2 regions of the Streptomyces sp. NBC_01775 genome follow, and region 1 is predicted to be linked to the other one. Evidence: riboswitches for the same ligand, from Rfam matches in the RefSeq annotation. Region 1 holds a riboswitch; the other holds the start of a gene.

Region 1 (7,043 bases):
CTGGGCAACTACCGCCGCACGGTGGGCATCCTGAGCGCCTCCCTCGTCGGCCGCCGCGTCATCGAACTGCTGCGCCCGCACGATCTGGAGGTACTGCTGTACGACCCGTACGTGGACGACGCGGAGGCGGCGGCGCTGGGCGTGACCAAGGCGGCGCTCCCCGAGCTGTTCGCCGCCGCCGACGTGGTGAGCGTCCACACCCCGCTGCTGCCCGCCACCCGGGGCCTCGTCGGGGCCGGGCCGCTGGCCGCGATGCGGGAGGGGGCCACACTCATCAACACCGCGCGCGGCGCCGTCGTCGACCAGGCGGCGCTGACCGACGCGCTGGTGAGCGGCCGGATCCGGGCGGTGCTGGATGTGACGGAGCCGGAGGTGCTGCCGCGCGGCCATCCCCTGTGGGAGTGCGAGAACGTGCTGCTCACCCCGCACCTGGCGGGCTCGCAGGGCAACGAGCTGGACCGGCTGGCCGACCTGGCGGTCTCCGAGGTGCGCCGCTGGGCGGCGGGCGAGGGGTTCGCGTACGCGGTGCGCGGCGACCGGCGGGAGCTGCTCGCATGACCGCCGCACAGCCGCGAGGGCTGCGACTGCCGCCGTACGACCGGGAGTTGAGCCCGCACACCGGGTACACCCGCGCCCACTGGGAGGCGGCGGCCGACGGCATGCTGCGGGCTGCCTGGCGCTGGGCGACCCCGCGCGGCGCGCTGCTGGACCTGCCGGGCCGGGCCTCGGTCTCGGGGGTGCGCTCGGACGGCCTGGAGGGCTACGCGCGCACTTTCCTGGCGGCCGGGTTCCGGGTCGCGGGCGCTTCCGGGGCCGATCCGGGCGGGCTGCTGGAGCGCTACGCGGCGGGGCTGGCGGCGGGCACCCGTTCGCCGGGCCGCGAGGACGCCGAGTCGTGGCCGCTGATTCTCGACCACCCGGGCAGGGGCCAGCCCATGGTGGAGTCGGCGTCGGTGGCGCTCGGGCTGCGGCTGACGAGGCCGTGGCTGTGGGACCGGCTGGACGAGGGGGTGCGGGAGCGGGCGGAGGCGTGGCTGCGCGGCGCCCTGCGGCACACGCCCGCGCCCAACAACTGGTACCTCTTCCCGCTGACGGTGGCCGGGTTCCTGGAGTCGGTGGGGCGCGGGGACACGGAGACCGCAGCCGCGATCGAGCGGGGGCTGACGCTCCTGGAGGGCTGGTGGCGGGGCGAGGGCTGGTACGCGGACGGGGACGGGCGGGCCTTCGACCACTACAACGGCTGGGCGCTGCATCTGTATCCCGTGCTGCACGCCCAGCTGGCGGGCGACGCGGCCCTGTTGGCACGCTACGGGCCCCGGCTGCGGGAGCATCTGACCAGCTTCGGGCTGATGTTCGGGGCCGATGGGGCGCCGCTGTATTTCGGGCGCTCGCTGACCTACCGCTTCGCCGCCGGGGCCGCCGTCGCGCTCGGCGCGCTGACCGGTCACACGCCGCTGGCGCCCGGCGTCTCGCGGCGGCTGCTGAGCGGGGCGCTGCGCTACTTCCTGGACCGGGACGCGCTGGACGGCCGCGGGCTCCTGACTCTGGGCTGGCACGGCCCGCACGACGCCTCGCTCCAGGAGTACTCGGGCCCGGCCTCGCCGTACTGGGCGTCCAAGGGCTTCGCCGCGCTGCTCGTCCCGCCGGACGACCCGCTGTGGACGGCGCCCGAGGAGCCCGCGCCGAGCGAGGGCCCCGACCGGGCACTGGCGGTGGCGGGGCCCGGTCTGCTGCTCCAGAGCACCGGCGCCGACGGCCTCGTCCGGCTGCACAACCACGGCAGCGACCATGTGCGCCCCGGGCAGGGCGAGGCGCACGAGGACGAGGATCCGCTCTACGCGCGCTTCGCGTACTCGACGAGGACGGGCCCCACCGCGCGGGACAACGTCCCCGACAACCATCTCGCGCTCCAGCTGCCCGCCCGCCCCGGCGAGTGGAGCGTGCGGCGGCGTATCGAGCCGCTGGGCGCCGCCTCGGCGCCGGACGGCGCCTGGGGCTGGGCGGCCTCCCGGCACCGGCCGGTCTTCCCGCCGGGCGGGCCGCCGGCCCCGTCGCTGTGGGTGGAGAGCGTGACGGTGGTGCGCGGGAGGTGGGAGGTGCGGGTGCACCGCGTGGTGGGGGCACCGGAGGGCACACGGGTGCGGCTCACGGGCTGGGCCACGGCCCCGGACACCGCCACCGGATCTACCGGGCTTATCGGATCTACCGGGCTGGAGCCGCTGTACGGGCTGGCCGCGGCCGAGGCGATGCGGGCGCCGCACGGCACGGCGTTCACCCGCTGGGTCCGGGTCCCCGTACTGGAGGGCGAGGTGCGCGGACCCGGAGCCGGCGCCGTGTGCGCGGCGCTCGCCTGGCTGGGCGAGGCCGGGGAGGCGGGGCCTCGGGGCGGGGCGGAGGCGGCGCGTCCGGTCGTACGGGTGGCGGACGGCTCGCTCGACATCAGCTGGGCGGGAGGCGGCGTACGGCTCGCCTTCGACCCGCTCACCGTCGGGCGCGTCGGGCCAAGGTGACACGGGGGCGGGGCTGCGGGCCGGGGCCCCGGGGCGCCGCCGAACACGGCGGCTGCCCGCCACCGGAAGGTGACGGGCAGCCGGGGAGGCACCGCTGAGCTGGGCGACCGCTCGACCACCCAGTCACGCGCCGCTCAGGCGCGTGTTGCTCAGTACGGGCCGTTCACGTTGTCGATCGAACCGTACGTCTTGGCGGCGTAGTTGCACGCGGCGACGATGTTCGCGACGGGGTCGCGCTGGTCGTTGGCGGTGCCTTCGACGTGGTACGTGTCGAAGGTCGGCTTGATGACCTGCAGCAGGCCGATCGACGGCGTACCGTTCTGGGCGTTGATGTCCCAATTGTTCGAAATGTCGGGGTTGCCGCCGGACTCCCGCATGATGTTGCGGTGGATGCCCTCGTAGGTGCCGGGGATGCCGTGCTGCTTCATGACACCCAGGGCCTCCTTGATCCAGCCGTCCAGGTTGGTCGACTTCGTCTTCGGAGTCTGGGTCTGCGTCGTGCTGGACCGCTCGGCGGAGCGGTCGGCCCGCTCCGGCGCGCCCCGCTTCTCGGCGCCGGCGGAGGAGGAGGGAAGGGTGAGCTTCTGACCGGGGCGGATCAGGCCCGGGTCATCACCGACGGTCTTCCGGTTGGCGTCGTAGACGGCCTTCCAGCCGCCCTTGACGTCGCGGTCGGTGGCGATGCGGTACAGGCTGTCGCCGCCGACGACGACGTACGAGCCCGACGCGTCGGACCCCTCAGCCTTCGACTGCTGGGCGGCCTTGGACGCGGCCTGGGTCTGCGCGGCGCTGGAGTGCGCCTGGACCTTGGCCGCGGCAGGGGCGGAAGCGGCGTTCGCGCTGCCCGCGGTGAGCAGCGGGGCGGCGATTCCCGCACCACCGGCTGCGAGTACGACGGAAATACGGGAAACGCGACGGAAATTGAAGGGGTGACGCAGGCTGCGATGGCGGCCACGAGACATGGGGGATCCTCTCCTAGCGCCTGCGAGGTGAGCTGTCGGATTCGGGCTGGAGTGGCCCGGCCATATCCCGGCGCACGAGGGCGCAAAGGGCATGGCTTCACCCCTAGCCGGCCGCACTGTGCGACTCGGCGCTTACCTGGTTCCCCCGCTCCTGCCACATTCTCTCGTGTGTATTTCCCTCACCGGGCAGCAGGATTCGGCGCCCCGGCAGAGGAACTCCCGCCGCGCATAGGGCCGGGAGCGAGGACACAGAAACACAATGGATTTACCAGAGCAAGGCGCGGGATTTTGATCATTGGCACCCCGCAGAAATGATCATTGAATTTATCCACGCTATGCTGTGGATCATTTTCTGAGCGTGAGAGAGGAATAATGCGGCTCTTTTGAAGAGCCCGTAGAAATAGGCACTTTGGCGATGCGGTGACGCAGCACACTGCCCCTCGGGGCGCGCCGATGTGTTTCCGGCCACAGGAAGACCGAAGAGGCCGCCAACTCACCCCTATTCGGGCATTGCGCGACTATAGAGTCCAATGAGGGGCTTGTCCGACTGTGGGCGTTTTTCGTAATACGGTTGCCGCTCCCGGTCCGGCTGGGAAGGATGGCTCCTCGTGCTTCCTGACCTCTCCCCGTGGCGGGAGTCGCGCGACTTCCGGCTGCTGTGGACGGCAGGGCTGGTCACCGTCTTCGGCAGCTTCCTCACGTTCGTCGCCCTCCCCCTCCAGCTCAAAGAGCTGACCGGCTCGGCGGCGGCGGTGGGCGCGCTCGGCGCCGTGGAGCTGGTGCCGCTGATCGTCTTCGGGCTGTACGGGGGCGCCCTCGCCGACGCCGTGGACCGGCGCAAGCTGATCCTGTGGAGCGAGGCCGCGCTCGGGGCCGTGGCCGCCGGCCTGCTGCTCAACACGCTGCTGCCGCACCCGATGCTGTGGCCGCTGTACGCCGCCGCGGCCCTCACCAGCGCGCTGACCGGCGTCCAGCGCCCGGCGCTGGACGCCATCGTGCCGCGCATCGTCGCGCACGACCGGCTCAGCGCCGCCGCCGCGCTCAACGCGCTGCGCTGGCAGGTCGGCGGCGTCGCGGGCCCCGCGCTGGCGGGCCTGCTGCTGGCGTACGCGGGCATGGAGACGGCGTACGCCATCGACCTGGGCACCTTCGCGTTGTCCGTACTGCTCGGCCGCGGGGTGGCACCCTCACCGCCGGGACACGACGCGACGAAGCCCTCACTGAGCGGGATCTGGGAGGGCGCGCGCTACGCGTGGGGCCGCAAGGAGCTGCTGGGGACGTACGCGGTGGATGTGGCCGCGATGCTGTTCGCGTTCCCGATCGCGCTCTTCCCGTTCCTGGCCGACCAGTTGGACGCCCCGTGGGCGCTGGGGCTGATGTACGCGGCGCTGCCGTTCGGCTCGATGCTGGTGAGCGCCACCAGCGGCTGGTCCTCGCGGGTGCACCGGCACGGGCTGGCGGTGGTGCTGGCGGCGCTGGGGTGGGGCGCCGCGATGACGGCGGCCGGGCTTGTGCGGAACGTCTGGCTGGTGCTGCTGTTCCTGACGCTGTCGGGCGCCTTCGACATGGTCAGCGGGCTGTTCCGCACCACCATGTGGAACCAGACCATCCCCGACGAGCTGCGCGGCCGGCTCGCCGGGATCGAGCTGCTGTCCTTCTCGGCGGGCCCGCAACTGGGCCAGGTCCGCTCCGGCGGGGTCGCCTCGCTCACTTCGGTACGGATCTCCGTGTGGTCGGGCGGCCTGGCGTGCGTGGCCGCCGTCGGCCTGCTGGCCGCGGTACTGCCGAAGCTGCTGGCGTACGACGCCCGCACGAGCGAGGACGCACGCGCCGTACGGGAGGCGCGTACGAAGTCTCAGCCCTGAGCGGGTCCGTCCTCCTGGCCGCCCCGCGAGGGGCCATCGCGCCAGCGGGGGTCGCTCTCCCACTGGGAGGTGCGCTCCCGCGCGGTCTCCAGCGCGTGCTCGGCCTCCTCGCGACTGGCGTAGGGGCCCATGCGGTCCTTGCCCGGCGACTGCGGGCCCTCCTCGACCTGGCCGTCCTCGACGTTGAAGAACCACTCGCCGGGCCTGCCGACCGTCTTGCGCTTGAACAGAGCCATGGGCCCATGGTCGCGCACCCCGCGCGAGTGCGCAGCACCCCACAGCACCCGTCGGCACCCCGCAGCGGCCCGCCGAAGGCCGGACTAGACTCGCCGCCATGTCTGGCCAGTCTCTTCTTGCCCCCGGCACCCTCTCCCCGCCCCGGTCGGTGCCCGCCTCCATCCCGCGTCCCGAGTACGTCGGCAAGCCCGCGCCCACCCCCTACGACGGGCCCGAGGTGCAGGACGCCGAGACGGTGGAGAAGATGCGGATCGCGGGCCGGGTGGCGGCGCGCGCGATGGAGGAGGCCGCGAAGCACATCGCGCCCGGCGTCACCACCGACAAGCTGGACGAGGTGGCGCACGCGTACATGGTCGAGCACGGGGCCTACCCCTCGACGCTGGGCTACCGCGAGTTCCCCAAGTCGCTGTGCACCTCGGTCAACGAGGTCATCTGCCACGGCATCCCCGACTCGACGGTGCTGCGCGACGGCGACATCGTGAACCTGGATGTGACCGCGTACCTCGACGGCGTGCACGGCGACAACAACGCCACCTACCTGTGCGGCGAGGTCGACGAGGAGTCGCGGCTGCTGGTGGAGCGCACGCGGGAGTCCCTCACCCGTGCCATCAAGGCGGTCAAGCCGGGACGGCAGATCAACATCATCGGCCGGGTGATCGAGTCGTACGCCAAGCGCTTCGGCTACGGCGTCGTCCGCGACTTCACCGGCCACGGAATCAACAGGTCCTTCCACTCGGGCCTGATCGTCCCGCACTACGACGACCCCAGGGCGACGACCGTGATGCGCCCCGGGATGACCTTCACCATCGAGCCGATGCTGACCCTCGGTACCCACGAGTGGGACATGTGGGAGGACGGCTGGACGGTCGTCACGAAGGACAGGAAGCGGACGGCGCAGTTCGAGCACACGCTGGTGGTGACCGAGACGGGCGTGGAGATCCTGACGCTTCCGTAGCGGGCTCGCCGGGTACACGTTTCCCGACAGGGCGTCGGCAAACCCTTGACTTAGGTAAACCTAAGTAGCAGGATCAAGGCTATCGCGCCGCCCTGCCGGATCGCGTGTACCCGCCTCCGCACCCCCGGGAGCCAGATGTGACCTCGTCAGTGTCGGACACGGCCTTCTCCGCACTCATCCGCACCGCCTCCCGCGAGCAGCACGCCGAGGCCCATGACTCGGCCTTCATGAGCGAACTGCTCGGCGGCAAGCTCGGCCTGGACGCCTACACGCGCTACACCGAGCAGCTCTGGTTCATCTACCGCGCGCTGGAGGAGGCCGCCGCCACCCTGGAGGACGACCCGGTCGCGGGTCCCTTCGTCCGCGGTGAGCTCTTCCGGCTGCCGGCGCTGGAGCGGGACCTCACCCACCTCCACGGCGACGGCGCCTGGCGTGAGGCGCTCACTCCCCTTCCCACCACCTCCGCGTACGCGGACCGGATCGCCGTGGTGGCCCGCGACTGGCCCGCCGGCTA
Region 2 (7,043 bases), 1.8 Mb from region 1:
ACGGGGTCGCGGAGCTGACGCCCGTCGCTGAGGATCCGCACGACGCCACGGTCGAGGAGCTGATCGAGGTCTACCGCGCCATTCGGGGCGAGCACCCGGACTGGGACGAGTACCGCGCCTCGATGGTGGCCGACCGGCGGCTGGTCGTGCGGCTCAGCGTCGACCATGTGTACGGGCAGTTGCCGCAGGGGTGAGAGGCGCCTCGACCGGCCTCGTGCCTCCGGCGCCGGACCGATCTCGTGCCTCCGGCACCGGACCGGCCGTGCCTCTGGCCCTCTTCGGCCCTGCTTCTCCATGAGGCCGCCGCCCTTCCCTGAGCCGGGGCCTTCCCTGGGGTCGCCTCTCTTCCCTGAGCCGGGGGCCTTCCCTGGGCCGCCGCCCTCCCCTGGGCCGGGGAGCCTCCCCCTGGGCCAGGGGCCTTCCCCGGGCCTGGGGCCTGGGAAGGGCCCCGGCCCGGGGAAGAGGGGCCTCGCCGGACCGCTTACGCCGACGCGTCTGTCAGCAGGCGGAGTTCGTCGTCCGTCAGGCGTAGGTCGCTCATCGCCATCAGGGTCGGCAGCTGTTCGGTGGTGCGGGCGCTGGCGATCGGGGCCGTGACCGTGGGGCGGGAGGCGAGCCAGGCCAGGGCGACGGTCGCCTCGGGCACCTGGTGGGCCGAGGCGACGGTGGAGAGGGCCGCCAGGACGCGCTGGCCCCGGTCCGTGGCGAGGTGCTGCGCGGCCCTGCCCGCGCGGGCGCCCTCCGGCACCTGCTGGCCGGGGCGGTACTTTCCGGTGAGGAAGCCGGCCGCCAGCGCGAAGTACGGCAGGACGGCCAGGGATTCGCGCCGGGCCAGCTCTTCCAGCTCGCCCTCGTAGGTGTCGCGCGAGACGAGGTTGTAGTGCGGCTGGAGCGCGACGTAGCGCGCGGTCCCCGCGGAGTCGCTGAAGTCGAGGGAGGCCCGCAGGCGGGCGGGGGAGATGTTGGAGGCGGCGATCTCGCGGACCTTGCCCTCCTTGACGAGGTCGTCCAGCGCGGTGACGATCTCGGAGACCTCGACGGACTCGTCGTCGAAGTGGGTGTAGTAGAGGTCGATGTGGTCGGTGCCCAGGCGGCGCAGCGAGTCCTCCGCGGCGGCCTTGAGAGTGGCCGGCGCGAGGCCCATGTGGTCGGGGTGGCGGCCGGCCTTGGTGGCGATGACGACGTTCTCGCGTACGGAGGAGCCGCGGGAGGCGAGCCACTCGCCGATGACGGTCTCGGATTCGCCGCCCGAATTGCCCTCGACCCAGGCGGTGTAGGCGTCGGCGGTGTCGATGAGGTTGCCGCCGCCCTCGGTGTAGGTGTCGAGGACGGCGAAGGAAGTGGGCCGGTCGGCGGTCCAGCCGAAGACGTTCCCGCCGAGCGCGAGCGGCGAGACGGAGAGCTGTCCGATCTTCAAGTCGGCGTTCATCTGCATGCTTGCGACCGTAACGCGACGGCGCACGCCGTACCGGAAGCACCGCCGCCCGGGGCGGGAGCCCCTCGGGAGTGAGGCCGGCGGTCCCGGTGTCGGGGGGTGTTCACCGGGACCGCCGGGGTCTGGAGTGCCGAGGCTCGTAACCGCCACCGCCACCGCCACCAGCGCCGCCACCGCCCGCGCCGCCACCGCCCGCGCCGGCGCTTCGGGGCCCGAGCGCCGCCGCCTCCTCCCCTCCTGCCGGCTGGGCGGCTCAGGTGCGGTGCGGCGCCTCAGCTGGCGGTGCGAGGCGGCGGCGTGGGTTTGTGGGCGGGCACCGTCACGATCCGTGGACGCTCACGATCCGTGGAAAGTCACGGTCCGTGGACGGAGGCGGACGGGCCCTCAGCAGAAGTCGGGGTCGGCGGAAGTCGGGGTCAGCAGGAGTCGGCGTCCGGCCGTCTCACACGTTCACGCCCTTGTCGCGCAGCCACGGCAGCGGGGCGACCGGGTCGCCGCCGCCGGGGCGCACCTCGACGTGCAGGTGCGGGCCCGAGGAGTTGCCGGTGGAGCCGACTCTGCCGATGACATCGCCGGTGCCGACCTTGTCGCCCGCGGACTTGGTCATCGACGAGAGGTGGCAGAACCACAGCTCGGTGCCGTCGTTCAGCTTCAGCACGATCCGGTAGCCGTACGAGCCCGCCCAGCCGGCTTCCTTGATGGTGCCGGAGTGGATGGCCTTGACGGGGGTGCCGTTCGGGGCCGCGAAGTCCTGGCCCGTGTGGTCGCTCTGCCACATGCCGCCCGCCTGGCCGAAGCCGGCGCTGAGCTGGAAGGAGGCGAGGGGCGCTGTGTACTCGCGGGCGAGCTTGGCGCGGCGCTCGGCCGCCGCCTTCCGCTTCTTCTCCTCGGCGGCCTCGCGCTTGCGCTCGGCCGCTGCCTTCTTGTCGGCCGCCACCTGCTTCTTGGCTGCCGCGGCTGCCTTCTCGGCGGCCTGTTGCGCGGCCTCCTGGCGGGCGGTGGCGTCGGCTTCGGACTGCTGCTGTTCGGCCTGCGCGAGGATGCGGACGCGCAGGGCCTCGCCCGCGTCGGTCTTGCCCTCGGCTGCCTCGTCCGCGGAGAGGCCGGCCTGGGTGAGGGGCGCGTGCGCGGCGGCGGCAGCCACCGGGTCGGTGCCGTCGGAGTCGCCGTCGGATATGAGGTCGCCGACGCCGGGGAGTTGCTTGGCGTCGGGCAGGTGCTCGGGGAGGTTCTTCACGGCTCCCGTCGCCGACGACACATCCGGCATGGAGATGGCGGCGGGGTCCTTGTCCTGGGCCGTAGCCATGCCGCCCGCGCCGACGGCGGCGATCATGCCGACGCCGAGAACCGCGCCACTGCGGGCCACACCGCCGGAGCGCTGCTTGCCCACGCGGTGCCGGCCGCGCAGCGGACGGAGGGACTCCTCGGTGGGATTCCACTCCTCCCAGGCCTCGTCGCCGGTCCCGGTCCCGGCCCCGGGCCCGTTTCCGGTCCAGGTCGCGGTCCCGTTTCCGGCCTTGTCACGCGGGCCGTAGGCCTCATGCGGACCATAGGCCTCCGGCGCACCGGCCGTCTCGCGCATGCTGAGCGGCTCGCGCACGCCGACCGGCTCGCGCGCCCCGAGCGTCTCGCGCATACCGATCGTCTGGCGCAGGTCCGCCGACTCCCGTACGCCGTAAGGCTCGTGGACACCGGCCCCGGCACCCGCACCCACACCTGCCCGCTGGGCGGCTGCGTACGTAGCAGAGGTGCCGTACGCACCGGAAGTGCCGTACGTACCGGGGGTGCCGTACGCGCCGGCCGTCTCGTACGCGCCGGCCGTCTCGTACGCGTCATACGGTCCGTGCACGTCATACGGTCCGTACGCGTCGTACGGAGCGGACGGGGGGCCGTCGTCGAGGTACGGGTCGTACGAGACCTCGGGGGCATGCCTCTGTGACCTGGACGCCACGGGGGCGCTCTCCTTTCCTTCCTTCTCGCCTACCGGGTTAGCTGACGGGTTCGGAGCAGGAAGGTCTCCTACGGGCGTCCTCGCGCCGGGGCGCAAGGCCGTCCGATTCACCCCATCCTTCGCGTCCTGTGCGGACGAGAAGGGGTGGTTCCCCGGTTCCCACGCTGCGGTGCTGCTTGTCGAGTCGCGGCTCGCGCTGTCGAGTTGTGACTCGCGCTGGCGAACTGTGCCTCGTGGTGCCCCGCTTGCGGGATTCGGCGACGGCGCACGGTGCCGTCTCTCGTGACGACAGTGACAACCGCGCTGCGTTATCGGACGTTAATAGAAGCGAGCCGTTGATTCCAAGCTGTTCCCGTTAATTAGTAGTCACAGCGGCCGACGCTTTTCGGGCAACACAGGATCAATTGGGACGCTCCGTCACCCGAATTAGTCCGTATCGCTGCGTAGCGTGACGTGTGTCGACTTCTGGTGGGCGACGGCGAGCAGGGCCATGTCATCGGCCGACACCCCTCCCGTGTGGGACTCGACATCCGCGAGGACCGTCTCCAACAGCTCCCCGGGATGGGCGAAGAAGCTGTGCGCCAGCCGCTTGACCGGGTCGTAGAAGTCGCCCTTCGCGTTCCGCGCCTCCGACAGTCCGTCGGTGTAGAGGAGGAGATGGGAGCCGGGCGGAAAGGGGAACTCGTCGGTGTGGTCGGGCCACACGCCCAGCTCGGTCAGGCCGAGCGGGAGGGCGGGGACGGACGGCTCCAGGAGGGTGGCTCTCCCTCGGTTGATCAACAGTGGCCCTGGATGGCCCCGGTTGACGATCCGTATGACGTGCGAGCCGGCCGTGTTCCCGTGTTCGTCCCAGGGGATCTCGACCAGCGCGGCGGTGGTGAAGCCCTCGTACTGCGCGGTGCCCAGCTGTCTTCGGCCCTCCCGCTGGAGGGCGCGGTCCAGCCGGGCGGCGACCCCGCCCAGGTTCGCCTCCTGCTCGGCCGCCTCCCGGAAGGCGCCCACGACGATGACCACGGCCTCCACGGCACCCAGCCCCTTGCCGCGTACGTCGCCGATGAGCAGCCGCACTCCGTGGGGGGTCTCCTCGGCCGCGTAGAAGTCGCCGCCGACGCGGGTGTTGGCCTGTGCGGCGCGGTAGCGGACCGCGAGGGCGAGCCCGGAGAGGCTGGCGGGCGGGGAGGGCAGGACGGCGATCTGGACGGCCTCGGCGATGGTGCGTGCCGAGGCGAGCCGGTCGCTGCTGCGGCGCAGCAGCAGATTGACGCCGATGGCCAGCACGGCGACGGTCGCCCCGGTGGCGATCCTGGTCTGGGTCTCCAGGCTCCCGATCGTCGAGTCGCGGAACAGGAGGAAACCAGCGAGGAAGACCAAGCTGAGGAAACTGGTGGTGATCGTTCCCCACAGACCGAGCAGCGCGGCGGCGGCCAGGGGCGCCGCCACGAACGGTGCGGAGAACGTCGCGTCCCGTGGAGTGACCAGTTCGAGGACGACGCCCACAAGGACGAGGACCGCGGGCAGCAGCCGCGCGTAGCGGCGCAGCCTGTTCCTGCGCCGCTCGGCTGCTGCATCCGCTTCGTTCACCCGCACTGTCCCAATCTGTCCTGGGGGGCGGGACTCGGCCAGTCGGGAGGGGCATTGGTCGGGACGGTGCGGTCGGGACGGTGCGGTCGGGACGGTGTCGTCCGGATGGCGTGGTCGGGACGTCGCGGTCCGGGTGTCGTGGTCCGGGTGTCGTGGTTCGCACGCGGGGACCCGGACGTCAGTGCGAGGCGGGGCCGCCTTCCTCGGCCGGGGCGGGCCCCGCATCCGGCCCCGCATCCGGCCCCACGCCTGGTCCCACGTCCGGCCCCACGCCCGGCCCCGACCCCGGTGCGGGCGAGGCCGCGGGCAGCGACTCCGCGCCGGCGGCCAGTGCCGCCAGCCCCGCGTTCCACAGCGCGGGCAGCGCCTCGATACCGGGTACGGCGGAGTGCCCGACGAAGGTGGCGTGCAGTTGTCCCCCGTAGGTCGTCCAGGCGATGAACAGCGGCTGGCCCGGCACCGAGACCGGGACGGGGAAGAACGCGACCGGCGGTTGCCCCGCCCAGGTGAGCCGCGCCCGGGCCCGTACGTCCGCGAGGGTGAGCGGCACATAGCGCGGGTCGATACCACGGCTGAGCCCGATCCGCCCGCACCAGTACGGCAACCGGTCGAACAGCACCCGGTGCCGGCGGCCGACCGCGCTGAGCCGGGCGTGGGTCACCTCGCGCTGGAGGAGGGCGAGCTGGCGCATCGGCGAGGGCTCCCCGCACGGAAGCGGCACGGTGGCCACCCCGCCGTGGTTGCCCAGCAGCCGCAGCGGATCGTCGGCCGTACGGAGGCTGATGGCGAACGTCGCGCGCAGGCTCAGGGCCGGGTCGCCGGCCCAGGCGTCCGGGTGCCAGGCGCGCAGCGCGGCGGTGACGGCCGCCAGACAGATCTGGGTGATGCCGGCGCGGGTGGCGCGCGAGACGGCGTGCAGCGGCGCCAGATCACACGATCCGGTGACGGCCACCCGTCCGGTACCCCTTCCCGCAGTCCGTCCGGCGTCCGTGCCGGGTGCGGTCGAGCCGGTCAGAGCTGTCAGCGCGGGCCAGCTCGCGGTGGGCCGTACGGGGGGCAGCAGGTCCTTCAGCACGGTCAGGCCCCAGTCCCCGCGCGCGGGTGCGGTGGCGAGTTGCGCGCCGAGGGGGGAGGTGCGCTGGTGGGGCGGCGGGCCGAAGAGGCGCTCCATCGTCTCGACGGCGGCGCGGCCGTCCTGGAAGGCGTGGTGCGCGCGATAACAGAGCGCGAAGCCCTCCCCTCGACCACCCTGACCCGGACCGCCCCGCTCACCTCGGCCGTCCCGCTCCCCCCGGCTCCCCTCCCGCTCCACGAGCCACACGCCCCACAGCGGACGGTCGCGCTCCAGCGGCTGGTCGAGCACGGCGCGCAAGGTGGCGTCGGGATCGCGCGGGACGCTGCCGGGCACGGTGACCCGGTGAATGTGCCGCCGTACGTCGAAGGCGGCGTCCGGCACCCATACGGGCCGCCTGCCGACAGACCGCCCGCGGCCGGGCCGACTGCCGTCGGGCCGCCCCCCGGATCCCCCTTCGACGAGGCGGTACGTGAGTTCGGGCGCCGCCAGCACCCGGGCTGCCAGCTGGGCTGCCAGCTCGTCCGTACGGGGCGGGCGGCCCGCGAACAGCAGCAGCCCGCCCAGGTGCAGCGAGCTGTCCGGGCCGCGCCGCGCGAGGTCGAGGATCAGCCGGTCGCGTACGGACAGCGGCCGGGGCGCGGTCAGCGAAGGGGCGGGCCGGGGAGGCGGGAGCGCTTCGGTCATGGCGTGCTTCTCTATCCGTTCTATCCGTTCTATCCGTCAGTTCGTGGGTTCAGGCCCTGGTCCAGGCCCCGGTCCCCGCCCCGGTCTCCGTCGGGCGGTCACGCGGGGGCCAGGGCGAGGGCCGCGTTGTGTCCGCCGAAGCCCGCGGAGACGGAGAGGGCCAGGCCCGACTTGTGGTCGAGAGCCGCCGTCGGCAGGTTCAGCGTGAACTCGGGCGAGGGCTTGGTGAGGTTGGCGTTCGGCGGTACGCCGCCGCACTCGACGGCGAGCACGGTGAGGGCCGCCTCCACCGCCCCCGCGGCGCCCAGCAGATGGCC

The links. Region 1 has a riboswitch for cyclic di-AMP ahead of OHB04_RS29930 (transglycosylase SLT domain-containing protein). Riboswitches for the same ligand answer to the same signal wherever they lie in the genome.
Region 2: another riboswitch for cyclic di-AMP. It lies ahead of OHB04_RS22020 (M23 family metallopeptidase); the one in region 1 lies ahead of OHB04_RS29930 (transglycosylase SLT domain-containing protein).

Annotation. Positions count from the first base shown of each region.
Region 1 covers NZ_CP109104.1:6,711,960-6,719,002, reverse strand. The annotation lists gene OHB04_RS29940 (hydroxyacid dehydrogenase) at 1-558, shown strand, start outside; gene OHB04_RS29935 (DUF2264 domain-containing protein) at 555-2,510, shown strand; gene OHB04_RS29930 (transglycosylase SLT domain-containing protein) at 2,660-3,472, opposite strand; cyclic di-AMP (ydaO/yuaA leader) riboswitch at 3,476-3,649, opposite strand; gene OHB04_RS29925 (MFS transporter) at 4,081-5,337, shown strand; gene OHB04_RS29920 (hypothetical protein) at 5,328-5,573, opposite strand; gene map (type I methionyl aminopeptidase) at 5,672-6,529, shown strand; gene OHB04_RS29910 (biliverdin-producing heme oxygenase) at 6,667-7,043, shown strand, end outside.
Region 2 covers NZ_CP109104.1:4,939,458-4,946,500, reverse strand. The annotation lists gene OHB04_RS22030 (PPOX class F420-dependent oxidoreductase) at 1-194, shown strand, start outside; gene OHB04_RS22025 (aldo/keto reductase) at 482-1,435, opposite strand; gene OHB04_RS22020 (M23 family metallopeptidase) at 1,878-3,017, opposite strand; cyclic di-AMP (ydaO/yuaA leader) riboswitch at 3,399-3,568, opposite strand; gene OHB04_RS22015 (PP2C family protein-serine/threonine phosphatase) at 3,813-4,967, opposite strand; gene OHB04_RS22010 (wax ester/triacylglycerol synthase domain-containing protein) at 5,146-6,726, opposite strand; gene OHB04_RS22005 (beta-ketoacyl-[acyl-carrier-protein] synthase family protein) at 6,825-7,043, opposite strand, start outside.